DNA from 3 places in the Pectobacterium sp. 1950-15 genome. Region 1 is predicted to be linked to each of the others. Evidence: predicted binding sites of a transcription regulator. Region 1 holds the regulator's gene; each other region holds the start of a gene.
What was found. The regulator CRP, encoded in region 1, controls carbon source genes, mostly activating them, when cyclic AMP is high. The targets are predictions, from matches to a motif close to ATGTGANNNNNNTCACAT.

Region 2: the regulator CRP is predicted to act here: its motif matches at 3,923-3,940, upstream of WCT94_RS14290 (arabinose ABC transporter substrate-binding protein).
Region 3: the regulator CRP is predicted to act here: its motif matches at 4,407-4,424, upstream of WCT94_RS19250 (nucleoside-specific channel-forming protein Tsx).

The regions. Positions count from the first base shown of each region.
Region 1 covers NZ_JBBBQR010000008.1:213,356-219,470, reverse strand. Annotated here, with positions in the region: gene WCT94_RS11570 (hydrolase) at 1-256, shown strand, start outside; gene WCT94_RS11565 (YheU family protein) at 258-494, shown strand; gene WCT94_RS11560 (phosphoribulokinase) at 620-1,489, shown strand; gene WCT94_RS11555 (OsmC family protein) at 1,603-2,010, opposite strand; gene crp (cAMP-activated global transcriptional regulator CRP) at 2,384-3,016, shown strand; gene argD (bifunctional acetylornithine/succinyldiaminopimelate transaminase) at 3,207-4,433, opposite strand; gene WCT94_RS11540 (aminodeoxychorismate synthase component II) at 4,553-5,128, opposite strand; gene pelA (pectate lyase PelA) at 5,823-6,115, shown strand, end outside.
Region 2 covers NZ_JBBBQR010000012.1:42,471-48,585, forward strand. Annotated here, with positions in the region: gene araC (arabinose operon transcriptional regulator AraC) at 1-68, opposite strand, end outside; gene araH (L-arabinose ABC transporter permease AraH) at 131-1,117, opposite strand; gene araG (L-arabinose ABC transporter ATP-binding protein AraG) at 1,136-2,659, opposite strand; gene WCT94_RS14290 (arabinose ABC transporter substrate-binding protein) at 2,771-3,754, opposite strand; gene WCT94_RS14295 (ribulokinase) at 4,127-5,827, shown strand; gene araA (L-arabinose isomerase) at 5,864-6,115, shown strand, end outside.
Region 3 covers NZ_JBBBQR010000023.1:39,103-45,217, forward strand. Annotated here, with positions in the region: gene hofC (protein transport protein HofC) at 1-119, opposite strand, end outside; gene gspE (type II secretion system protein GspE) at 116-1,588, opposite strand; gene ppdD (prepilin peptidase-dependent pilin) at 1,591-2,037, opposite strand; gene nadC (carboxylating nicotinate-nucleotide diphosphorylase) at 2,346-3,236, opposite strand; gene WCT94_RS19250 (nucleoside-specific channel-forming protein Tsx) at 3,382-4,242, opposite strand; gene ampD (1,6-anhydro-N-acetylmuramyl-L-alanine amidase AmpD) at 4,678-5,223, shown strand; gene ampE (beta-lactamase regulator AmpE) at 5,250-6,104, shown strand.

The DNA of each region.
Region 1 (6,115 bases):
ACTATTGCCTCAGATACGTAAACCGCTGCTCATCATCCATGCGAAGGACGATCCTTTCATGACGTCAGAGGTGATCCCCGATCTGTCGCAGTTACCGTCTAATATTGAATATCAGCTAACAGAACACGGCGGGCATGTCGGCTTCGTCGGTGGAACGCTGATGAAACCGGAAATGTGGCTGGAACAGCGCATTCCCAACTGGCTTAGCCCATTTTTGGACCACGCCACCGATTCCCCTTTGACGCAGGAACCCTAGCGTGATTATTCCCTGGCAACAGCTCGATCCAGAAACGCTGGATAACATCATCGAATCTTTCGTCCTGCGGGAAGGTACCGATTACGGCGAACAGGAGCGGTCGCTGGCGCAAAAAGTGGAAGATATCCGCAGACAGCTCAAGTCGGGCGAGGTGGTGCTGGTGTGGTCTGAGTTACATGAGACCCTCAATATTATGCCGCGCGACCAGTTCAATGCCGGAGGGCATGCCCCCTATTGAGCATGCCGAAAGGCGTGAAAGAATGCGCCAAACATGCTAACAATGATAAAAACTTACGTCATTTTTGAGGATGCGCGCAGGCTCTCGGCCTATGCGGGCATCGCGATCACGGAGTTACGCATCTTATGTCACATCAGCATCCGATCATTGCGGTTACCGGCTCCAGCGGGGCGGGAACCACGACAACCAGTCTGGCCTTCCGTAAGATTTTTCAGCAGTTTGACCTACGTGCCGCCCAGTTGGAAGGCGATAGCTTTCACCGCTATACCCGCCCGGAAATGGACATGGCGATTCGCAAAGCGCGTGATTTAGGGCGCCACATCAGCTACTTCGGCCCGGAAGCGAATGACTTCAGCCTGCTGGAACAGTCGTTTATCGAATATGGCCTACACGGCCGCGGCCAGACGCGTAAATACCTTCATACTTACGATGAAGCTATCCCCTATAATCAGGTTCCCGGAACATTCACGCCGTGGGAGCCGATGCCGGAACCTACCGACATCCTGTTTTATGAAGGGCTGCACGGCGGCGTAGTCACCGAGCAAAACGACGTGGCACAGCATGTCGATCTGCTCGTCGGCGTGGTGCCAATCGTCAACCTGGAATGGATTCAAAAGCTGATTCGTGACGTTAATGAGCGCGGCCACTCGCGTGAAGCGGTGATGGATTCCGTCGTCCGCTCAATGGAAGACTACATCACCTACATCACCCCACAGTTCTCTCGTACGCACATCAACTTCCAGCGCGTACCTACCGTGGACACCTCCAACCCGTTCGCCGCTAAATCGATTCCCTCGCTGGACGAAAGCTTCGTCGTGATTCACTTTCAGGGGTTGGATAACATTGATTATCCCTATCTGCTCGCCATGTTGCAGGGCTCATTTATCTCCCACATCAACACGTTGGTCGTTCCCGGCGGGAAAATGGGGCTGGCGATGGAGCTCATCATGGCACCGCTGGTGCAGCGGTTAATGGAAGGGAAAACCATCGAATAAGCATCGAGAGACACGGGGCGACCACAGGGATGAGGCCTCCCTACGGGGACCTCCCCCTGTGTTTCCCCTAATAACAGGCTTAAGTGAACAGAACTAGTGCCCAGAGAGAGGGATTATTCCAACACTCTAATTTCGTGGCTGTGCGTTACCTCAACGGCTTTGCCCAGCATCAGTGCCACAGAGCAGTATTTTTCCGCAGACAGAGTGACCGCGCGCTCGACGGCTTTGTCGGTCAGCCCTTTCCCCGTAACGATAAAATGCAGATTAATATGGGTAAATAAACGCGGCGCTTCAGACCGGCGCTCTGACGTCAATTTCACTTCACAATCCGCCACATCGTTACGACCTTTTTGCAGAATCGACACCACATCAATCGCGCTGCATCCCCCCACTGACATCAACACCATTTCCATCGGACTGGGCGCTTTATCGCCGGAATTGCCGTCCATCAAGATCTGGTGCCCTGATGCGGATTCGCCCAAAAACGTTAAGCCTTCAACCCATTTTACCCGTGCCTGCATGGTGCCTCTCCACTAAAAATTTTTTGAAAATTTATACCGTTACTGTACAAAAACCAGCGTTAATCAGAGCTTTGTCATGCTGAAGCGAGACAACACAAGACACGTCCTTAAAGCTGTGTTAAAACGAAAATAGAATAGACCTTTTCTGGACAAAGCCAGAAACGAAGAAGATGATGACGTAGCCAGATATACCCAGCCACGTTTACGTTGCAGCAAGGCAGCAACCGGAAAATCAAGGGTACAGTGGTTCCAGTATATTCCCTGACGTCATTCTGCCTAGACTGAATTTTATTTTTTAGCAGTTAAACACGCCGTACAGGGAACTCTGACCCCTGTAATTTGCGCAGTGAATTACAACAGAGGATGATAGCGAATGGTTCTCGGCAAACCGCAGACAGACCCAACTCTCGAATGGTTCCTTTCCCATTGTCATATCCACAAGTATCCATCGAAGAGCACGCTTATTCACCAAGGTGAAAAAGCAGAAACGCTTTACTACATCGTGAAAGGCTCTGTCGCAGTGCTAATCAAAGATGAAGAAGGCAAGGAAATGATTCTTTCCTACCTCAATCAGGGCGATTTCATCGGCGAGCTCGGCCTGTTTGAAGAAGGTCAGGAACGCAGCGCTTGGGTGCGGGCAAAAACCGCCTGTGAAGTGGCTGAAATCTCCTATAAAAAATTCCGCCAGCTCATCCAGGTTAACCCTGATATTCTCATGCGCCTGTCTGCACAAATGGCAAGCAGACTCCAGGTTACCTCAGAGAAAGTCGGCAACCTCGCCTTCCTTGATGTAACCGGCCGTATTGCCCAAACCCTACTCAACCTGGCCAAACAACCTGATGCCATGACGCATCCAGATGGCATGCAAATAAAAATTACCCGTCAGGAAATTGGGCAAATCGTTGGCTGCTCGCGTGAAACCGTGGGCCGCATTCTGAAAATGTTAGAAGACCAGAACCTGATCTCTGCGCACGGTAAAACGATTGTCGTTTACGGCACTCGCTAAATCCCTGTCGCTGTACCCTACCAATAAAAAAGCGTGAAGCCTCGGCCTCACGCTTTTTTTTATGGCGAGCGTCCTGCTCGCCACCCTACGGGCCGTCGCAAGCGACGTTGAAAAACGTTCCCTACGTTTTTTTATGGCGAGCTTCCTGCCCGCCACCTTACAGCCATCGCAGCAACGTTGAGAGAATAACTCAGTTCGCTGCGTTAACCACCTGTGCGACGGCTTTGGCGAACTTCGCCATCCCCTGCACAATATCGTCTTCATCAATGATCAAAGACGGCACAAAGCGGATGACGTTCGGCCCTGCCATCAGCACCATCAGACCCTGCGCTGTTGCAGCAGCCAGAAACTCGCCCGCGCGGCCATGCCACTGCGGCTTCAGCTCTGCCCCCAGCAGTAGCCCCATACCGCGAACCTGCTCGAATACAGCGTACTGCTGGTTAATTTTCTCAAGCTCACTAACAAAACGATCGTGCCGATCTGCCACGCCTGACAGCACTTCCGGCGTGTTAATGATATCCAGCGCGGCTTCGGCCACCGCACAGGCCAGCGGGTTGCCGCCATAAGTGGTGCCGTGTACCCCAACCGTCATCACAGAGGCGATTTCTTCCGTCGTCAGCATCGCGCTAATCGGGAATCCACCGCCCAACGCTTTAGCGGTGGTGAGAATATCCGGCGTAATACCGTAGTGCATGTAGCTGAATAATTTACCGGTACGCCCCATCCCACTCTGCACTTCATCAAATACCAGCAGCGCCTTGTGCTGATCGCACAGATCGCGAACGCCTTGCAAGAACTCAGGCGTAGCAGGCGTAATACCGCCCTCGCCCTGAATCGGCTCCAGTACGACTGCGCAGGTGTGATCGTCCATCACTGCTTTGACCGCAGCCAGATCGTTGAAAGGAACATGGACAATATCCGCAGGCTTAGGTCCGAAACCATCGGCATATTTAGGCTGTCCGCCAACCGAGACGGTGAACAGCGTCCGACCATGAAACGCATTGTAGAAGGCGATAATCTTGGTTTTATACGGGCTATGGCGTTTAACCGCATAGTGACGCGCCAGTTTAAATGCGGCTTCGTTAGCCTCAGCACCGGAGTTAACAAAGAACACACGATCGGCAAAAGTGGCATCAATCAATTTGCTGGCGAGGCGTAGTGCAGGTTCGTTGGTGAAAATATTGCTGGTGTGCCACAGTTTTTCACCCTGCTGCTGCAATGCATTAACCAGTGCAGGATGGCAGTGGCCCAGTGCCGTAACCGCAATGCCACCGGAGAAATCGATATACTCACGGCCGTCCTGATCCCAGACGCGACTCCCTTTACCTTTCACTGGTACAAATTTCGCGGGTGCATAAACCGGCAAAATCACTTTATCGTGAGTATCCCGTGTCACTGCTTTCTGCTCTGCTGCCATTTGCTGCCTCACTCTGCTATCCATCACGTTAGAATGAAAATATAGTCAATAAATATGCATAAAAAATCAATTACAGGCAATATTAAATCGGCTACTAGAGAGAATAACTTTCTATATAGCTAAATTTTAAGGAAATTATCCAAAAGCTGATGCCCTTGCTGGCTAAGAATACTCTCTGGGTGAAACTGCACGCCTTCAAGCGGCAGTGAGCGATGACGGATCCCCATAATCTCATCTCGCTTGCCTTCATGTTCGCTCCAGGCTGTAACCTCAAAGCAATCGGGTAGCGAAGCTGCATCAATGATAAGTGAATGATAGCGAGTCACCGTCAAGGGCTGAGCGAGCCCCGCAAAAACCCCTGTATTGCTGTGCGCAATCGCAGAGGTTTTCCCATGCATAACCTGCCGTGCCCGCACCACACGCGCGCCGAACGTCTGCCCCATCGCCTGATGGCCAAGACACACGCCCAGAATAGGCAATTTATCGGCAAAGTAACGAATTGCAGTCAGTGAAATGCCCGCCTCATCCGGCGTGCAAGGACCCGGTGAAATCACCAATCGCTCAGGCGCAAGCTGTTCAATCTCACGCAGCGTCAGTTCATCATTACGCTTCACCACGACCTGTGCGCCAAGCTCACAAAAGTATTGGTAAAGGTTGTAGGTAAAGGAATCGTAGTTATCGATAATCAGTAGCATATTTATTGCACAGTTAGTCAGGAAAGCCGTACTAACATACATGAAATTCGTGCCAGGCACCCAGACCTTGTCGCCAGCAAAGATAAAAGGCGCGCTATCCCTACGCAATAAATTAGCACGATAATAATTATACCGATCATAAATGATTTATTTCTGTAATAAGCATCTTTATTAATAGGTAATATTTATTATTCATTCCTATAGAAAACGATTTCTTTGAAATCATTTTTAACAAAAAAAATAATAACCAAAAATTCCTTATGAATTAATTAAGTTTTTTTCTACGGGCATAAAAAAACCACGATGTTATTTTTATAATCGATATTTATTTTTAACTTTTGACGGCGATCACAGTTGCGAACCAAGTGAATAACCCCCCAAGTTCAGAATGGATAAAAATAAAGAATTCACATTGAATAAAAAGAGAGGGTGAAAATTAAATAATTGATTTTTAATGATTTTAAATAGAAATTAGTTTCTATTTAAAAGTAATGAACACAAATCTCATCAGTTGTCCTCTTTTATTTAATCAATATATTTTTCACCTCATATTGAATTGTTTATTTTTTATGATAACACTAGGCACGGCTTTATAGACAAACCTTAATTTCATTTTTGTTGAAACAGCCTTCTTATTTACACAGGGTGTGTAGCGATAAATACCCAAAAAATTCTATGTCAAGGAGAGTACACAATGAAATACCTACTGCCTTCTGCAGCTGCAGGACTGTTGCTGCTCGCAGCCCAACCAACAATGGCGGCAAATACGGGGGGTTATGCCACCACTGACGGCGGCGATGTTTCCGGCGCAGTGAAAAAAACCGCACGTTCTTTGCAAGAGATCGTCGATATCATTGAGGCAGCGAAAAAGGACTCAAGCGGTAAAGCGGTCAAAGGCGGCGCCTACCCACTCGTCATCACCTATAACGGTAATGAAGATGCGTTAATCAAAGCGGCTGAAGCCAACATCTGCGGCCAATGGAGCAA
Region 2 (6,115 bases), on a different contig from region 1:
TAAGCGTTGAACGAATATCCCGGCAGCAGCGGATTAGGCTGAGATTCATGCGCCATACGGTGATACATCGAGCCTCCGGTACACGCTAATAAGAAAGAAAGCGGCAGGCTCTTACCTGCCGCACAGGCATTTACACCGTTTTCTTCGCTAATTGTTTGTAGCGGTCAAAGATAACCGCCGCCAGCAGAATCAGCCCACGCACCACATACTGGGCAAATGGAGAGATGTTCAGCAGATTCATCGCGTTTTCTACCGTACCCAAAATCAGTACGCCAGCCACCACGTAAGAAATTTTACCGATCCCACCTTTCAGCGACACACCACCCAGCACACAGGCAGAAATCACGATTAGCTCATACCCGATGGAGGTCATCGGCTGGCCGCTAGTCATGCGCGAGGCCAGAATGATCCCCGCAGCGGCTGACACCAGGCCGGACAAGGCGAAAATGATGATCTTGGTACGCACCACCGGTACCCCGGCCAGACGCGCCGCTTCTTCATTGCCCCCAATCGCCAGCGTATTGCGGCCAAACGTGGTTTTGTTCAGCAGCAGCCCAAACAGAATCATGCAGCCGATGGTGATCCAGATTGGCGCAGGCAAGCCCAGCCAGTTGGCATAGCCCAGCGCGAAGAAACGCTCATCTTCAATCCCTACCGCTTTACCATCGGAAATGATGTACGCCAGACCACGCGCAATCTGCATCGTCGCCAGCGTGGTGATCAGCGCGTTGATCTTTAAACGGGCAATCACAAACCCATTGAGCAAACCGAACGCCACGCCCAGCAGCAGTCCGGCACTGACACCGATCCACAGGCTTTCGCTGATATTGATCACTACCGCCGTGGCTACCCCGGCACAGGCGATGATGGAGGCCACCGACAGGTCGAAATCGCCAGAAGCCAGACAGAACAGCATCCCGCAGGCCACCATACCGGACATCGAGATCGCTAACCCCAGCCCTTTCATATTGATAAACGTCGCGAAATTCGGGACAAAAATTGCACAGCCAATAAACAGCACGGCAAACACCACCAGCATGCCGTAGTTATCCCAAATGCGGGATAATCCCGAACTGCTGTTCTTCTTCTCTGAGGTTGCAGACGTAACCGTTGACATTATTTTGCTCCTTCGCGGTCAGGCAACCGCAGATTCGATATCGGGGGTTCGTAACATAGCCAGACTGAGCACCTTCTGCTCTGTGGCATCGGCATGCAGCAGCTCGCCGGAGATAGCCCCTTCGCGCATGACGATAATCCGGTCGGCCAGCCCAAGCACTTCTGGTAAATCGCTGGAGGCAAACAGCACCGCGATCCCCTGATTCGCCAGTTCATAGATGACATGATAAATTTCGTGCTTCGCGCCGACGTCAATGCCGCGCGTGGGCTCATCGAGCAAAATGACCTTCATCTCCTCGGACAGCCAGCGGCCAAGAATGGCTTTCTGCTGGTTACCGCCGGAAAGATTCATAATCAGCTGTTCATCGGACGGCGTTTTAATATTCAGCGCCGCAATCCGTTTCGAGGCGTTATCCGCTTCCCACTGATTATTAATAATAAAACCGGCTTTCAGGCTCTTACGCCGCGCACTGATATTGATGTTGTCACGCACCGAGTGGACAGGAATGATACCGTCCGCCTTACGATCTTCAGGGCAGAGCATCACGCCCTGACGAATCGCATCGATGGGGGAATTCACCACCAGCGGCTTACCATCCAGCAGCACCTGACCGCCGGTGATTTTTGTCGCACCAAACAGCCCTTTCATCAGCTCGCTGCGTCCAGCGCCTACCAGACCAAATAGCCCGACAATTTCCCCCTGCTTCACGTTCAGGGACACGGTGGATTTCACGCCCGGCGCTTTTACGTCTTTCAGCGTCAAACGCTCTTCGCCGTGCGGACGCGGCGCATAGCCATAGATATCCCCCAGGTTACGTCCTACCATCGCCTGTACCAGCGACTCATGGTTCACCTGCTGCATATCGTCAAACGTGCGCACATAGCGACCATCTTTAAACACGGTAATGGCATCGCTCAGCGCAAAAATTTCTTCCATTCGGTGCGAAACGTACAAAATGACCCGGCCTTCGCTGCGCAATTCCGTAATCACGCGAAAAAGCTGCTCGATCTCACGGGCAGACAGCGAACTGGTCGGTTCATCAAAAGCAATAATTTTGGCGTTACGGGCCAGCGCTTTGGCGATTTCCACCATCTGCCATTGCCCGATAGACAGGTATTTCAGCGGGGTATCAGGATCGATATCCAATCCCAGATGCTGTAGCTGGAGCTTGGCTTCATAGCGCAGCAGCGAGTAGTTCACCATGCCGTATTTATGCGGCAACTGCCCCAGATAGATGTTCTCGGCGACCGTCATTTCCGGCACCAGGTGCAGTTCCTGATAAATGATGGCAACACCCGCATTCAGGGCGTCCATCGTGTTAGTAAACTGCACAGGTTTGCCCTGAATATGGATTTCACCCGCTGACGGAGAATAGTTGCCGCTCAGGATCTTTAACAGCGTCGATTTGCCCGCTCCGTTTTCCCCCATCAATGCATGGATCTGGCCGGCATGGCAGGCAAAACTGATATCCGAAAGCGCCTTAACACCGGGAAATTCTTTGCCAATTCCATGAAACGACAAATAGGGTGACTGTGCTGTCATGTCTGTTTCCTCATAACGATGCAGGTAGAGCGCGGATAACTTCGATCAGGATAACGTCGACCAGCGTCATGCCGATCGGCGTTATCCGCGTCTTTACGAAATCAGGCGTGATTACATCAGGCCTTTTTTCTCCAGTTCGACCTTAAAGTTGTCACGAGTGATCAGCACCACATCGGTCACTTCGGTAAATTTCTCGGGTTCTACGCCTTTGGTGACCCAGTCATTCAGCATCTGGATACTCTTGTAGCCGTGAATATCCGGGCTTGGCAGCAGTGAACCAAAGAAGCCTGTTGCCTGACCTTTGGACAGCTCGCTGACCGCATCCACGCCGTTGATACCGATACCAATCACGTTTTCGGCTTTAAAGCCCTGACCTTCCGTCGCACGCACGCCGCCCAATACGGTATTGTCGTTCATACCGATAATCAGCCAGTTTTTCACACCGGGGTGCTGAACCAGCATGGAGTTAGCGGCATCAAATGCACCGGGGATATCGTTAGATTTGGTCGGTACCTGATAGATCTGTTTTTCCGGGAAGCCAGCGGCCTTCAGCGCATCCATAGAACCCGAGGTACGGCGACGCGCGGTGTCCAGTTCGTTCGCGGTAATCGCCATCACGGCCGTTTCGTCCACTTTCCAGCCGCGTTTGTTCATTTCTTTATACAGTTCCTGCCCCTGACGCTCACCGATCTTGGTAGCAGCCATCATCACCAGCGGCACGGTATCCATCGGCTGGCCTTTGGCATTCACAAACTGATCGTCAACCGCGATCACTTTCAGATCGTAGCTGCGCGCTTTCGCCATAATGGCAGGCCCTAATTTCGGATCGGGCGTACAGATAACGAAACCTTTTGCTCCACTGGCCGCCAGACTGTCAATCGCGTTCAGGGTCTTTTCCCCATCGGGAACCGCAATTTTTATCACATCAAAACCGAGATCTTTTCCTGCTTTATCAGCGAATTTCCATTCGGTCTGGAACCAGGGTTCTTCCGGTTGTTTAACCAGAAATCCCAGCTTTAAGTTCTCTGCCATAGCTGATTGTGACATAACCGCAGCCAACCCGATTGCTGCCAGCGCCTTAGTGAATTTATGCATGATGTTCTCCGGTGTAATTATCTTTTCGTTCGCCAGCAACGCTGAAACACGTTCACGTTGTGGGTAAGGTATTTCCGGTCTGGATAAAGGAAAAACACAGACTTAGCGCAATCCTTTACTCAGTAGCATTCAGACGCTTTATGTTTTAGTCGTTATTTTCGGTCCGAATATAGAGCTTTATCACATCCCGGAACAATGACAGGTTTGTACATACATTTAGCGATTTTAACCAATCATTAACCTTTGACGGGCTTCACAAAATGGCTGCTGGCGACAGAAAAATACATACTTCCAGCTAACCGCTCCTAACCGCCTCCTCCTCTCCCTGCCTATCGTAAACACCAACGATCTGGGATTAATGAGGAGCAAAGCATGAGTGCGGGCGCTATTACGATTGGCCTCGACTTCGGCAGTGATTCGGTACGCGCCTTAGCCGTTGACTGCCAAAGCGGGCAAGAGCTGGAAACAGAAGTGGTCTACTACCCCCGCTGGCGCGAGGGTAAATATTGTCAGCCTGCCAACAACCAGTTCCGACACCATCCACTGGACTATATCGAATCGCTGGAACAGGCGATTAAAGTGGTGGTTTCCCGTCTGACGAACGAACAGCGGCAACACATCATCGGCATCGGTGTGGACTCGACCGGCTCCACCCCCGCACCGATTGATGAACACGGTCAGATCCTTGCGCTGCGCCCCGAATTTGCGGACAACCCCAATGCGATGTTTGTGCTGTGGAAAGACCACACGGCAATAGAAGAAGCCGAAGCGATTAATACGCTGTGCCGGAGCGGCCAATTTCCGGATTACACCCGTTATATTGGCGGCGTTTACTCGTCCGAATGGTTCTGGGCCAAAATCCTGCATGTCTCGCGTGAAGATGCCGCCGTGCGTCAGGCTGCGGTCTCCTGGATAGAACTGTGCGACTGGGTGCCCGCCCTGCTTTCCGGCACGCAGGCACCTGCCGATATCCGCCGTGGTCGATGCAGCGCCGGGCATAAATCACTCTGGCACCCCAGTTGGGGCGGACTGCCGCCAAAAGACTTCCTGCACGCGCTCGATCCCTGCCTGACCGAGACATTACAGTACCCGCTGTTTACCGATACCTGGACCGCCGAACAGCCGGTCGGCACCATCACCGCCGAATGGGCGCAGCGGCTCGGTATTCCTGAGACCGTTATTCTGGCGGGCGGCGCGTTTGACTGCCATGTCGGCACCGTCGGCGCAGGCGCACAGCCTTATACGTTGGTTAAAGTGATTGGCACCTCCACTTGCGACATTTTGATCGCCGACGACGCGCGCATTGCCGATCGCACCATCGCCGGTATTTGCGGGCAGGTCGACGGCAGCGTTGTTCCCGGCTATATCGGCCTCGAAGCCGGACAATCCGCTTTCGGAGACATGTACGCCTGGTTTGGGCGGCTGCTGGGCTGGTCGTTACAGGAAGCGGCGAAAGACTATGCCGAGCAAGGTCATCCCGAACTCAAAACGTCATTACAGGCGATGGAAGCCAAACTGCTGGAACGGCTTACCCGCAGTTGGGCGGAAAATCCCACGCTGGATCACCTGCCTGTCGTGCTGGACTGGTTTAACGGCCGTAGAACGCCGTTCGCCAATCAGCGTCTAAAAGGCGTGATTACCGATCTCAATCTGGGTACTGATGCCCCCACGCTATTCGGCGGTTTTATTGCGGCGACGGCCTTCGGCGCGCGCGCGATTATGGAATGCTTTGAAGATCAGGGTGTCCCCGTCGAGAACGTGCTGGCACTAGGCGGCATCGCACGAAAATCCCCCGTCATCATGCAAGTCTGTACCGACGTGATGAATCGTCCTTTGCAGATCGTCGCCTCCGATCAGTGCTGTGCGCTTGGCGCGGCAATCTTTGCCGCCGTCGCCGCCGGCGTTCACGGCGATATTCCAACGGCACAGCAGCATATGGCCAGCGGTATAGAACGCACCTTAATGCCGGATAGCCAGCGCGTTGCCCGTTATCAGCAGCTTTATGCGCGCTATCAGCAGTGGTGTCGCCTCGCGGAACCGGCCTATAGCCCAACGTCTACGGCAAAAAACTAATTTTATCCCTCTGGGGATCACGTTACAGGAGTCATCATGGATCATTTTAAGCAGCTTGAAGTCTGGTTCGTCATCGGTAGCCAGCACCTCTACGGGCCGGAAACGTTGCGTCAGGTAAAAGAGAACGCGGAAAAGGTCGTCGCCGGGTTGAATCAACAGGCGAACCTACCGGTTAAATTGGTGCTGAAACCGCTGGTGAAAACACCGGACGAAATTTTGGCACTGTGTCGCGATGCCAACTATCAGGATAACTGTATCGGCCTGCTGACCTGGCTGCATACGTTCTCT
Region 3 (6,115 bases), on a different contig from region 1:
TAGCCCTGGGCAATCAGGCTGGCGTAGGCGTGCTGGCGTTGTGTGCTAATGAGTTCTCCGTCGACAAAATCGCCCTCTGACGTAATCGCCTGCCAGTGATATAAGCGCGCTAGCCTCATTGTGCCTCCTGATTCATGGCGTGTTCATCGCCCACAACACGATAGACTTCAGCGAGTGAGGTCAGACCGTCGTTGACCAGCTCAATACCCGCAGCCAACAACGTTGGGAAACCTGAGTGGCGAGACAGCGCAGATAATTCCCCTGCGCTGGCGTTGCCCGCTAGCGCTGCCTGAAAATCTGGCGTGATAGGCAGTAATTCATAGAGCGCGACGCGGCCATAGTAGCCAGAGAAACAGTGGCTACAGCCGCGGGCTTGCCAATGGTGTAGTGGCCCTTGCCATACGTCGTTTGGCAGCGAAAGCAGTGGTTCTCCCGGCGCCTTACAGTGTGGGCATAACCGCCGCACAAGGCGTTGTGCGATGATGAGTTTTAGTGCTGCGGCTAACAGATAACCGGGGATACCCAGATGATTGAGGCGAGTCAGCGTTTCGACGGCAGAGTTGGTGTGCAACGTGGACATGACCAGATGGCCGGTTTGCGCGGCTTTGACCGCAATTTCTGCGGTTTCGGCATCGCGTATTTCGCCGATCATGATGACGTCTGGATCCTGCCGCAGCAGCGCACGTAAGACTCGGCCAAATCCCAGTTCAGCTTTGGGATTGATTGCCGTTTGGTTGATGCCCGGCAAGGGGATCTCGATGGGATCCTCTACGCTACAGATATTGCGGCTGCATTCGTTCAGCCAGCGTATCGCGCTGTAAAGCGTGACGGTTTTTCCACTGCCTGTCGGGCCCGTAACTAACAGCATCCCCTGTGAAGCACTCAGCACGTTAATCACCTGCTGTAATGCTCTTGCGGTAAGCCCGAGTTTATCTAGCACCAGTTCCTGCTGGTGCGTTTGCAAAATACGCAACACGACTTTTTCTCCCTGCTGCACAGGGAGCGTAGCGATGCGCAACGAGTAGGCTTGTTGATCCAGCATCAGGCTGAACTGGCCGTCTTGCGGCAATCGTCGTTCGGCGATGTTCAACTTGCCCATGATTTTCAGCCGCGCGGTAATACGGTTTGTCAGCTCGGAAGGCGGGGCGGATATGGCCTGTAGCACGCCATCAATGCGCAGCCGCACGCGATAGCTGTCTGGTAAGGGCTCAAAGTGGATATCAGAGGCACGACGCTGAACGGCGAGACGCAGCGTTTGATGGATAAATTGTGCAACGGGGGAGTCGTCGTCATGATCCTGTTGCCCGGTGCTGTTGTGATACGTGCTGGCATGGTAGGTTTCTGCGGGTTCGGCAACGGCGTTCACGGGGTTAAGCTGCTGTTCCATTCTGGCCTGCGGCCATTGCTCCACCATAATGCGGCGATTGCTGGCAAAACGCAGCGCGGCAATCATCTCTGCCGAAGGGGATGTCGTGACGGCGACCGACAGCGTTTGTTCATCAAGACTAAGCAATAATGCCTGATAACGTCGGCACAGTGTCTGTAGTTCGCTGAGCGTATGCTCGGAGGCGGAGGAGGAGTCTGTCATGATTAACCTGCCGTATTATCGAAACGGAAAACGTCCTGACAAGCGGCTTGCAGGCTCTCTGCGCCGTTATCTGTGGCACAGTTTTTCGTCCAGCGTGAGGCGCCGGTTTCGCTATCCCACATTGGCGTCAGAATAACGCGTAGCCCTTGCAGAGTGGATTGTCCGGTCAGCGTAATTACCCCTTGGGCGACGCTAACGGCGCTGACATAGCGTGAAGATTTACTGCCTGGAATCCCCTGATTACCTGCGCTACAGGCGGTAAAGGCGGCATTTTCCAGACCGCAGAGATCGACCGGTGTTTTATAAGACACCATGGTTTGCAGCATGTCCGTCAGCGCCGCTTTTTGCAGATAGCCTTGATAGGCGGGAACGCCAATGGCGCTGAGGATGGCGACGATCGCAATGACGATCATCAGTTCAATCAGTGTGAATCCTTGTTGTGTGGTCATGTTGATTTCCCTGTTGTGGCGCATAAATAGGGTGGCGCATAAATACATACGGACGGCTGGCAGCATAGAAAAGGGTGTGAAGGCTGGCTAGCGGAGGAAATGAAAATAGGAAAGCGCTACGACATGTTTTTAGATATTTGCAGAGCGTTGAAAAATTTTTTGCGAGCAGAGGCGCAATTTTCTTGCTATCAGGGCAGAACATTTGCGCAGGGCAGGAAGATCGTATCGTGACGGTGTTATGGGGAAATATGAGATAAATAAACGAGAACGAGGTGCGAGAGGGCACCTCGTCGGAAAGAAAAAAACGCTTAGATAAAACGCATGGATAAATCCAGCGCTTGTACGTGCTTGGTGAGCGCCCCCACCGAGATATAGTCCACGCCGGTTTCCGCATAGCCACGCAGCGTGTCGAGGGTGACATTACCGGATATCTCCAGCAGTGCGCGGCCTTGTGTGGTGTTAACGGCTTCCCGGATGTTATCCAGACTGAAATTATCCAGCATGATGATATCGGCACCTGCGTCCAGCGCCTGCTGTAATTCATCCAGTGATTCGACCTCAACCTCTACCGGAACATCACTGCGCAGAGACTGTGCTTTTTCGACCGCATTTTTGATTGAGCCAGCGGCGATGATATGGTTTTCCTTGATCAGGAAAGCATCGGATAGGCCGAGCCGATGGTTATCTCCACCGCCGCATGATACGGCGTATTTCAGTGCGGTTCGCAGTCCTGGCAACGTTTTACGTGTATCCAGCAGCCGAGTGCGCGTTCCCTGCAATACCGCGACATAGCGGCTGACTTCCGTTGCGACGCCTGACAGCGTTTGCAGGAAATTCAGCGCCGTGCGTTCGCCGGTCAGAAGCTGTTTGGCCGGCCCCGTGATGTCACATAGCGCTTGGTTGGGGGTGATGGCATCGCCATCGGCGACGTGCCAGACGATCGTTGTCGTGTTGCCCAATTGAGAAAAGACTTCTTCAAGCCAACGCGCACCGCAGAATATGCCCGCTTCACGCGTGATAATGCGTGCGCTGACGGTCTCGTTGTCGGGTAACAGAAGCGCGGTAATGTCTTGATTAGCATCGACGATGCCACCTAAATCTTCACGCAATGCCAGTTGCACACTGGCGGGGATATCTTGTGCAATACGAGCAAGCAAGGCTTGTTGGCGTTGTTCCTGACTGTAGCGACGCGTTGACATGACAAAACTCCGAAGGGGGATTCGGATGTCTATGCTACCTTGTTTATATCAGGACATCCAGAATGAATAATTATTACAATTCAAACTGTTACTGTTATTAACCTTCCGGCGAACATCCGTGGCCACCGGAAAGGGACATGCGGTTTTAGAAGTTATAACCGACGACCAGATAGTATCCCCAGCCAGTAGATTTCACTTCAAACGGGCCTTTGCCGAAATTGAGTTCTGCGCCATCAGCCCATTGACCGCCGTTATGGAAATAACGTGCGACGAAAGAGTAGTGCCAGTGGTCGTAGCCCAGCGCCAGAATATGGCTGGAGGCAATGGAATTGTTGGTGCGGCTTGCATTCGATTTATCACGCAGCTCTGAGCCAAAATCGAAATTGGTGAAGCTGATATACGAGACGTTGCCGCCCAGCATTGATCCAAGTGGGTAAGAGTATTTCACTTTTACGCGGTAGCCGTCCCACTCGTTTTCATTAGCGGCGCCGTAGTTTTGCCATTGGTATTTGGCATAGCCGTTCAGTGACAGAGACAGGTCGGTGCCGGTATCAATATCGGTGCCTAAGCCCATGTACCAGGTGCTCTGGCGTGAACCGCTGTTGCGACCCTGATCGTAAATAACGTTATTGGCGATGTACCACTCTTTAAACGGACCAAAGCTCAGGTCAGCTCCTGTCAGTTTATCAATGGAGAAGCGTGGTTCGATCTCGACAAACAGCGGAGAGCCTTTGTCCCAAATACCGCGGCTAGCGGGATCGCCACCAAAGAACTTTGGCGCATCGGCGTAGCCGTAGAAATCGAACCAGTCTTTACGCGCAAACGCTTCGTATTCCAGATAGGTCGTACTGTTCAGTTGCGGTCCAAAACGTGTGTGGGCGCTGCCGACGACGTTAATGCTCTGATGCCACCAGTCGGAGAGGTATTCGGCTTTATTGCTGTCGGCAAGAACAGGCATTGAGCATGACAGTGCGAGCAAAGCGCCTGCTGCGAAAGTTTTCTTCATGTTAAGTACCATTGTGTTAGACGTTATTTACGTCGTGCGTAAGAGCGCGGAATAAGTTTTGGTAATATCTAAAAAAATCAGAAGATAATTTTGTCATGCATTTTAAGTAAAAATAGACGCAATGCACGAAAACGATTGCCTTTTATTGCGCTATTACATTTGTAATGTGATTTTAATCACATTATGGTGTTGGGGATTTCACCTGACGAAAAGGGTGTTAGGAGAGGATGCAGACAGGAAAGCGAAGGTAACATCACAAAACGAATGGTAAAACCTATTGATATCCGGTTGGATAGATAGGATGGCGCGAAACATGGTATCTTGGATACAAGGACTTTTGGCTACAATTGTTTTTACACTGACGTTGTTTTTACTCCTGAAATTGATTTTTCGCCTGATTCAGCCGGCAAACGACACGATGCGAGGTTATCGCCGATGCTTTTGGAAAATGGCTGGTTATCCGACATTACACACACGCCTTCAGCACATTATGATGGCCGTCCGAATAATGAGGTGCCTTCCTTACTGGTGATCCACAATATCAGTCTGCCGCCCGGCGAGTTTGGCGGCCCCTATATTGATCAACTATTTACGGCGACGTTGGATCCCACCGCGCATCCCTATTTCGCTGATATTTCTCATTTACGCGTTGCGGCACACTGCCTGATTCGCCGCGACGGGCAAATTACGCAGTATGTGTCGTTCGATCAGCGTGCCTGGCATGCCGGAGTGTCGGTGTTTGAAGGTCGCGAACGCTGTAACGATTTCTCTATTGGCATTGAGTTGGAAGGGACGGATACGCTGCCTTTTACCATGGAGCAATATCACTCTCTGGTGGCGATTACACGCCTATTAATGCGGGTTTACCCCATCACTTTATCGCGAATTACCGGACACAGCGACATCGCTCCGGGCCGTAAAACCGATCCCGGCCCGGCATTTGACTGGGATGGCTATCATCGTCAGCTACAAGAAAACTGAACAGAGAACAAAGGGAGCCTAGATTAATGACGCTGTTTACACTGTTGCTTACGTTGGCCTGGGAGCGCTTGTTCAAACAGGGGGAGCACTGGCAGATCGATCATCGACTTGAAGCCGTGTTCCGGCACGTTTCATCCCCGTCTTTATTTCAAACGCTGTTCCTGACATTGTGCAGCATGGGCATCGTGGCGGGGCTGCTATGGCTCACCAGCGGCATTTTGTTCGGCCTGATTTCTCTTCTGTTGTGGATTGTTATCAGCCTGATGTGCGTTGGCGCGGGTGAAATTCGTCAGCACTATCGGCGCTATTTGCAGGCCGCGCAGCGCGGTGAGGCGGATGCCAGTCGGGAAATGGCGGCAGAACTGGCGTTGATTCACGGTCTGCCCGTTGGCACGAGCGAAAGCGAGCAGTTGAAAGAGCTGCAAAACGCGCTGCTGTGGATCAATTTCCGCTTTTATTTAGCCCCGCTGTTCTGGTTCATCGCAGCCGGGCCATACGGGCCGATTGCGCTGATGGGATATGCATTTTTGCGCGCCAGACAGACCTGGCTTGCTCGCCACCATACTCCGCTGGAGCGCGCGCAGTCTGGTGTTGATAGCTTGCTGCATTGGCTTGACTGGATTCCTGCGCGTTTGGCCGGTGCCGCTTACGCTTTGCTGGGGCATGGCGAAAAGGCGCTGCCCGCCTGGTTCGCCTCGCTGGGAGATTTTCGCAGCTCGCAATATTGGGTGTTAACGCAGTTGGCCCAATTTTCTCTCGCGCGTGAACCCCACATTGAGCCCGTAGAGACACCGAAAGCCGCCGTGACGCTGGCTAAAAAGGTGACGCTGGTGCTGGTGGTTGTGGTCGCGATTTTGACGATATACGGTGCGTTGGTGTGATGTTTGTTGTG